3 regions of the Paenibacillus sp. FSL R7-0216 genome follow, and region 2 is predicted to be linked to each of the others. Evidence: riboswitches for the same ligand, from Rfam matches in the RefSeq annotation. Region 2 holds a riboswitch; each other region holds the start of a gene.
What was found. A riboswitch is a leader RNA that binds a small molecule or an ion and turns the genes downstream of it on or off. The one in region 2 is predicted to bind glycine.
Positions count from the first base shown of each region.

Region 1: it holds a riboswitch for glycine, as region 2 does, so the genes downstream of both, MKZ15_RS23185 (amino acid permease) here and gcvT (glycine cleavage system aminomethyltransferase GcvT) in region 2, are expected to answer to the same signal.
Region 3: it holds a riboswitch for glycine, as region 2 does, so the genes downstream of both, sdaAB (L-serine ammonia-lyase, iron-sulfur-dependent subunit beta) here and gcvT (glycine cleavage system aminomethyltransferase GcvT) in region 2, are expected to answer to the same signal.

Region 1 covers NZ_CP150222.1:5,035,855-5,038,054, forward strand. Annotated here, with positions in the region: gene MKZ15_RS23185 (amino acid permease) at 1-1,246, opposite strand, end outside; glycine riboswitch at 1,380-1,460, opposite strand; gene MKZ15_RS23190 (SDR family oxidoreductase) at 1,558-2,200, opposite strand, start outside.
Region 2 covers NZ_CP150222.1:2,988,697-2,990,896, forward strand. Annotated here, with positions in the region: gene mtnB (methylthioribulose 1-phosphate dehydratase) at 1-226, shown strand, start outside; gene gcvH (glycine cleavage system protein GcvH) at 333-728, opposite strand; glycine riboswitch at 977-1,076, shown strand; gene gcvT (glycine cleavage system aminomethyltransferase GcvT) at 1,297-2,200, shown strand, end outside.
Region 3 covers NZ_CP150222.1:1,220,801-1,223,000, forward strand. Annotated here, with positions in the region: gene MKZ15_RS05130 (S8 family serine peptidase) at 1-342, opposite strand, end outside; glycine riboswitch at 842-968, shown strand; gene sdaAB (L-serine ammonia-lyase, iron-sulfur-dependent subunit beta) at 1,152-1,823, shown strand; gene sdaAA (L-serine ammonia-lyase, iron-sulfur-dependent, subunit alpha) at 1,840-2,200, shown strand, end outside.

The sequences.
Region 1 (2,200 bases), 2.0 Mb from region 2:
TAATCAGCAGGATCGCCGCAAACAACGCGAGAACGGCATAATTGATAAAAGGGGTAAACGGCGCTTTAAACTTCGACTTGGCCTGCAGCTCCGGTTGCGTTCGCTTATAACGAATATGGCACACGAGCACCACGCCCCACACCCATATAAAACAAATGGCGCTGATCGTCGTCACGATGCCGAAAGCCTGCCCCGGGATCAGTTTGCTTAACAACGCCCCGACGGAAATAACCAGCGTGGAAATCAGCAGCGCGTTCCCGGGCACATGGTTCTTGTTCAATTTGGCCATCCGGGAGGGGGCCTGGTCGTTCTTGCTTAAGTTGTACAGGATCCGGCTGGTGGAGAACATCCCGCTGTTACAAGCGGAGGCGGCCGAGGTCAACACGACGAAGTTAATGACCCCCGCAGCAATCGGAATGCCGACCAGACTAAACGTCTTCACGAACGGGCTCTCCGCCGGAGTCAGCCCGGTCCAGGGGTTAATACATAAGAGGGCGATCAAGGCGCCAACGTAGAAGAATAAAATTCGCAGCGGAATTTTATTGATGGCGGATGGGATATTTTTCTCCGGATCGGAGGTTTCTGCAGCGGATACCCCAACGAGCTCCACGCCAACATAGGCGAACACGACCATTTGGAAGGAAAGCAAGAAACCGGTTATTCCGTTGGGAAACAGCCCTCCGTGCCCCCACATATTCTTCACGGTTACGGCTCCAGCATCGGTCTTGAATCCGATGACCAGCAAAATCACACCGATGGCGATTAACACGAGAATCGTCACAACCTTAATCAACGCAAACCAAAACTCCAACTCGCCGAAATTCTTCACGGTTAACAGGTTAAGTCCCAGCAAAATAATCAAGCAAATCACCGCCGGCACCCATTGCGGGATATCAAACCAATATTGCACGTACACCCCAACAGCAATGACATCCGCCATCGCCGTCATGATCCAGCAGAACCAATACGTCCATCCTGTAACGAACGCGGCCCAGGGCCCAAGATAGTCTTCGGCAATGTCCGTGAAGGATTGATATCCCGCTTTCGATAACAGCAGTTCTCCCAGCGCTCGCATGACAAAAAATACGGCGATCCCCACAAGTAAATAGGCAAAAACGATTGAAGGGCCGGCCAGTTGGATCGCTTTCCCTGATCCTAGGAATAACCCGGTCCCAATCGTTCCTCCTATAGCGATCAGTTGAACATGTCGATTGGCTAAATCTCTCTTTAATTCTTGTTGCGCCACCCCTAACTCCCCCTTAATCCTTCATGATTGACTACATGTGAAATATTGAACAAATAACGCTAAAAAAAAGAGATTGGATGCGCTCCAATCTCCGGGTCATAAGAATAATAAATAACCTAAATAAACAATTATTTAGTACTCTTCTGTCCTTTTGCCTGAGATTGTGAACCCTTCGGCGCCGCGGAATCTCCGCAGTCTCTCCAGAAGCTGCTCCGACTATAGTGTGATCCATAGCCATCATAGCTTGCGAATTATTCAATTTTTTCAAATACTACTCGCGGATAAATATTTTGTCAATAACATTCCTTCCATCAGTTCTTCGGTCTTGTCATGCGTTCCATGATCAGGGCCACTCGGCGTCGGCTTACAAATCGGATCATTTGAGCCATAAACGAATTGGATCGACCCTCAATGATATAGCTGCGCCCTTGGTCAATCCCGCGAAATCCGGTCTGCACTACCTTTTCCGGTGTAGAGAGCTTGTTGCCTGCAGCCATGTCTGTACTGCCAACCGCATCGAAGAATCCTGTATCGGTTGCCCCTGGGCATAATGCAAGCACGCGAACGCCCCTTCCCCGCATTTCCGCCCACAGCGCTTCAGAGAACGAAATGACAAACGCCTTGGTTGCCCCATAAACGGCCGAATATGCACAAGGCATAAAGGCGGCCATCGAAGCCACATTCACGACGACTCCGTCCCCCCGCCGCAACATATGGGGCAGCAAACGATGCGTAAGATCGACTAACGACGCCGTGTTCAGCATGATTTCTTCCTGCTCACGACCCGGGTCGAGCTCCTCGAAGCGTCCATGTGTACCGAACCCGGCATTGTTGATCAAAATATCGACCGTCAAGCCCAGTTCGGCAATTTGATCGGCTAGTTGACGAGGCGCATCCGCTTGGGACAAATCGCATGCCAAAACAACCGCCTGCACCCCGTACTGACGTTTAATA
Region 2 (2,200 bases):
GATTCGAGTGCCGATCCTGCCAAACGCCGCTGAACTCTCAACAATTCTGAAGCGAATTGCGGGCGGACTGGATTCCCGCGTTCCCGCGTTTTTGCTGCAAAACCACGGGATTTATGCCTGGGGCTCCGGCCTCAGGGAGGCAAAACGTCATTTGGAGGCGATGGAGTTTATGTTTGAGGTAATGTACCGTTCCCTACTCTTGCCCTCCAAAGGGCGCCAGGTTTGATGACAACAACTCGCGGCATGCGATAAGCAGCGAAGCCGATCGAAGATCCGGTTCTTCCGCTTTATTGCTGGCCGCGAGTTTTGATTCGTGCGAATGAAATATCAACTTATCTCTCGATAAATTCCGCGTACGCCTTGGCATCCATCAAGTTTGCTAGCGCGAGGTTCGGATCCTCCTTCAGACGAATGTGTACCATCCACCCCCCGTCGTACGGCTCTTCATTCACTAGTTCGGGAGCGGTATCCAGCTCTCCGTTCACTGCCACCACGGTACCGCTGACCGGCGTAAACAAATCGGCGACCGTCTTGACGGATTCAATGGTACCGATACCGTCCTGCGCTTCGATCTCCTGCCCGGGGTCGGGTAGCTCCACGAACACAATATCCCCCAATCGATGTTGAGCTACGTCGGAAATGCCGATTTTTACCGTACCGTCCCCCAAATCAAGCACCCATTCATGTTCATCGCTGTACCACATGTTTTCCCTGATCTCATTGGCCAAGACTAGCTCCTCCTCTTTCCGGATGATCTATCGTCCCACATCTGAACTTGCCGATTCTCGATCTTGATGTTTCTTCGTTCAGATTATTCCAAACCTAGCTCTCATGTCAATATTATTAACACAAATGATAGAGTCTATCAAAATGTAAGCGCAACCTTTTCCAACAAACGAAATATATTAAAATTATTATGATAACTTTATTGACATAGAGGCTGGTTTTGAGTATTAATGAGATGTGTAAGCTGCGATTGATGGCAGGGGGAGAGATTACAATAGGCCATATTGTAACGCCGAAGGAGCAAGCCGCCATGCGGTGAATCTCTCAGGCAAAAGGACTTCTGCCGGACGCAACTCTGGAGAGCATTCGCTAAGAGGTAGTTCATTTACAACTCTCATGCGAATCACCCAAGGGGAAACCTGCGCAAGTCTTAGAGCCTTAGCAGGGTAACTCTCAGGTACAAGGGACAGAGCCAGGAAGATCCGTTAGGTAGACTGACGGGATTTTCTTTGGCCTGTCCTTTTTTGGTTTCCCAAAATTGGCCGATCCGGCCCTTTCGAGGTGATGGTAATGTCCGAATCCGCTTTGCGACGTACGCCGCTCTACTCCAGGTATGCAAAATATGAAGGAGTTCGCTGCATCGATTTTGGCGGCTGGGAGCTGCCGGTGCAGTTCAGCGGCATCCAGAAAGAACACGAAGCCGTGCGCGAGCGCGCCGGGTTATTCGACGTATCGCATATGGGCGAATTTTACGTGGAGGGGCCTGGGGCGGAACGCTTTTTGCAAGGCATGACGACCAACGACGTGGACCTACTCGTGCCGGAAAAAGCTCAGTACACCCTGCTCTGCTATCCTGATGGCGGTGTGGTGGACGATTTGTTGATCTACAAGCTAGAGCAGACAAAGTACATGTTGGTGGTTAACGCCTCCAATATCGAAAAAGACTGGGATTGGCTGCAGCGACACCTTCCCGCTGAAGGCGTAACGATGCGCAATGCGTCCGACGAGACGGCTTTACTCGCCGTACAAGGGCCCTTCTCCTCCGCTCTTCTATCCCCGCTTTGCGAAGGGATGGACCCCTCAGCCTTGCGTCCGTTCACCTTTATTCGGGACACGCGGATTGCCGGTATTCCCGTGCTGCTGTCGCGCACCGGATATACCGGTGAAGACGGTTTCGAGTTGTACGTGGCTGCTGAACATGCGGAAGCGCTTTGGGATGTGCTGATGGAAACCGGAGAAGCGCGCGGCCTTCTCCCTGCCGGGCTTGGCGCCAGAGATACGTTACGCTTCGAAGCTTGCCTGCCGCTCTACGGGCAGGAGCTAGGACCGGATATCTCCCCGCTTGAAGCAGGCCTGAATCGGTTCGTGAAGCTGGAACAAGGTGATTTTATCGGTCGCGATGCGCTGGTTAATCAGCGGGGAGACGGCATCCCTCGCCGCTTGGTCGGCCTCGAAATGATCGATCGCGGCATCC
Region 3 (2,200 bases), 1.8 Mb from region 2:
GGTTTCGCGAAGCGCGCTGACGACGGAGGTTCGAGCGGAAAGCTTCGCGGCGGAAGGTGTGGCTTTCTCCAGCGTGGCTTTCTGGAGAGCCAGTTTGGCGACCGAGGCCGTATCGGTTTGTTCTTTGAGTTTGACAAGGTAGGTGACGAAGTCGTCCTGCTTAAACTGAGTCTGCAATTTGGCGTCGATTTTGGCTTCAGCCACGTGAGGCGCGGTCGATTTCAGGCTGGTTTTTCCCGAAACTCCACTGCTGTCGGCAGAGGCTGCGGGAACGAGGGTCAACGCTAGAAGGATCGACATGCCAAGCGAGAAAGATGTGCGAAATCTCTTGAGACTTATCAACTTCTTCACTCCCTTTATGAGGTTTTAAGTGCAGCAGACATCCTTTGGCGGCCGCCCGGAGCAACGTTCAGCAAGGTCCGGACACGTTATGCCTGAAAACGGATCAAGCAAGAGCAAACGTCCCTTTGTTCATCACCTCCTTCATCAAAGTGGTTGATGCAAATGCGGGTACACCATGGTGGATGAGAAGTTGTAGTTGAAGCCGGATGCGGAGTGAGAGGCGTAACGGAAATCCAAGTGATCCTGATGTGAAGGAAAGTTGACGCGGAGTGCACCTTATTTTCAACAATTCATAAAATAAGGTAAAATCTGGAGTTGTTGGGGATAGTATATATCTGTAAAATTAAGGATACAAGTGGTTGCATATGAAAAATAACCATATTTTCACATAAAAATAGGAAAATATGACTAAAATAGATTGACGAAATACGCAACGTTATGTGAGTTATCTTGACATCTTGCTAACTTCGTTTTACATTAATACAATTCATACAGGCGAATGAGGATGATGGGAGAGTCCGCTGGGCGTACCGCTAGGGTAAGCCGAGGAGCGGCACCGAAGGAGCAAAGGGCCGGTCCTGCAATCGGCAACCGAATCTCTCAGGTACAAGGACCATGATCGGACGCCACTCTGGAGAGAGCGATCAGCCACCCAAGAGGTACATGGATCCCGGGCCAATGGTTCTCCGGGAACATTAAACTTTCAGGTAACGGGGACAGAGCAGAAGGGCAGCGGCCTTTTTGTTCTGTCTCTTTTTCGTGATAGGCGGCTTGGTCATCTTGAATGTAAACAAGGGAGAGATTAATCCATGCGATTCAAAAACGTGTTCTCCATTATCGGTCCCGCGATGATCGGGCCCTCCAGCTCACATACGGCCGGGGCGGTGAGGATTGGACGATTTGCCCGTCAGCTGTTTGGAAGCGTGCCGGCGGAAGCGGCGATTTGCTTCTACGGCTCTTTTGCCGAAACGTACAGCGGACACGGTACCGATTTGGCCGTTGTTGGCGGCATCCTCGATTACCGCACGGACGACGAGCGAATTCGTCATTCGCTGCAGGACGCCGAAGAGCAAGGGGTCGAGGTGTCCTTTACCACAGGAGTACAGCCGGGAGCTCATCCGAATACGGTAAAAATAAAACTAACCGGCCAAGACGGCCGGCATACGGAGGTGACGGGCGCTTCCATCGGGGGTGGGACGATCGTCATCCGCAGCATCGACGGTTTTGAGGTGAAGAGCTCGGGCGAGCTGCCGACCCTGGTCGTATCCCATGCCGATCGCCAAGGAGTTCTGGCGGGCATTACCGCCTTGTTCAGCCGGGAGTACGTGAATATCGGCTACATCATTACCGATCGGAAAGGACGCACCGGCGAAGCATTGACCGTGGTGGAAGCCGACTCGCCGATCCCATCGGAACTGATGAAGGCGATTGAGTCGCTGGAGCATGTCAACCAGGTTGCTTATATCGATCTAACGAGATAAGAAAGGAGTGGGCAGGATGCGTTTTAGAAATTTGCGGGAACTGGTGGGGTTGTGCGAGCGGGAATCCCAAACGATATCCGGCATCATGATCCAGGATCAGGCGGCGGAGAGCGGGCAATCGGAGGCCGAGATCCTGGCCGCCATGGGCGAATACTATCAAATCATGAAATCGGCGGTAAGCAAGGGGCTGACGGAGGACATCGTCTCCACAAGCGGTCTGACGGGCGGCGATGCCAAACGAGTCGAGACCTATCGAAGCCGTGGTGAGGCCTCCGTCGGCGACATCGCTTGCCAGGCCATGGCCTATGCGCTGGCGGTGTCGGAGGTTAACGCCTCGATGGGGCGAATCGTCGCTACGCCGACGGCGGGCTCCTGCG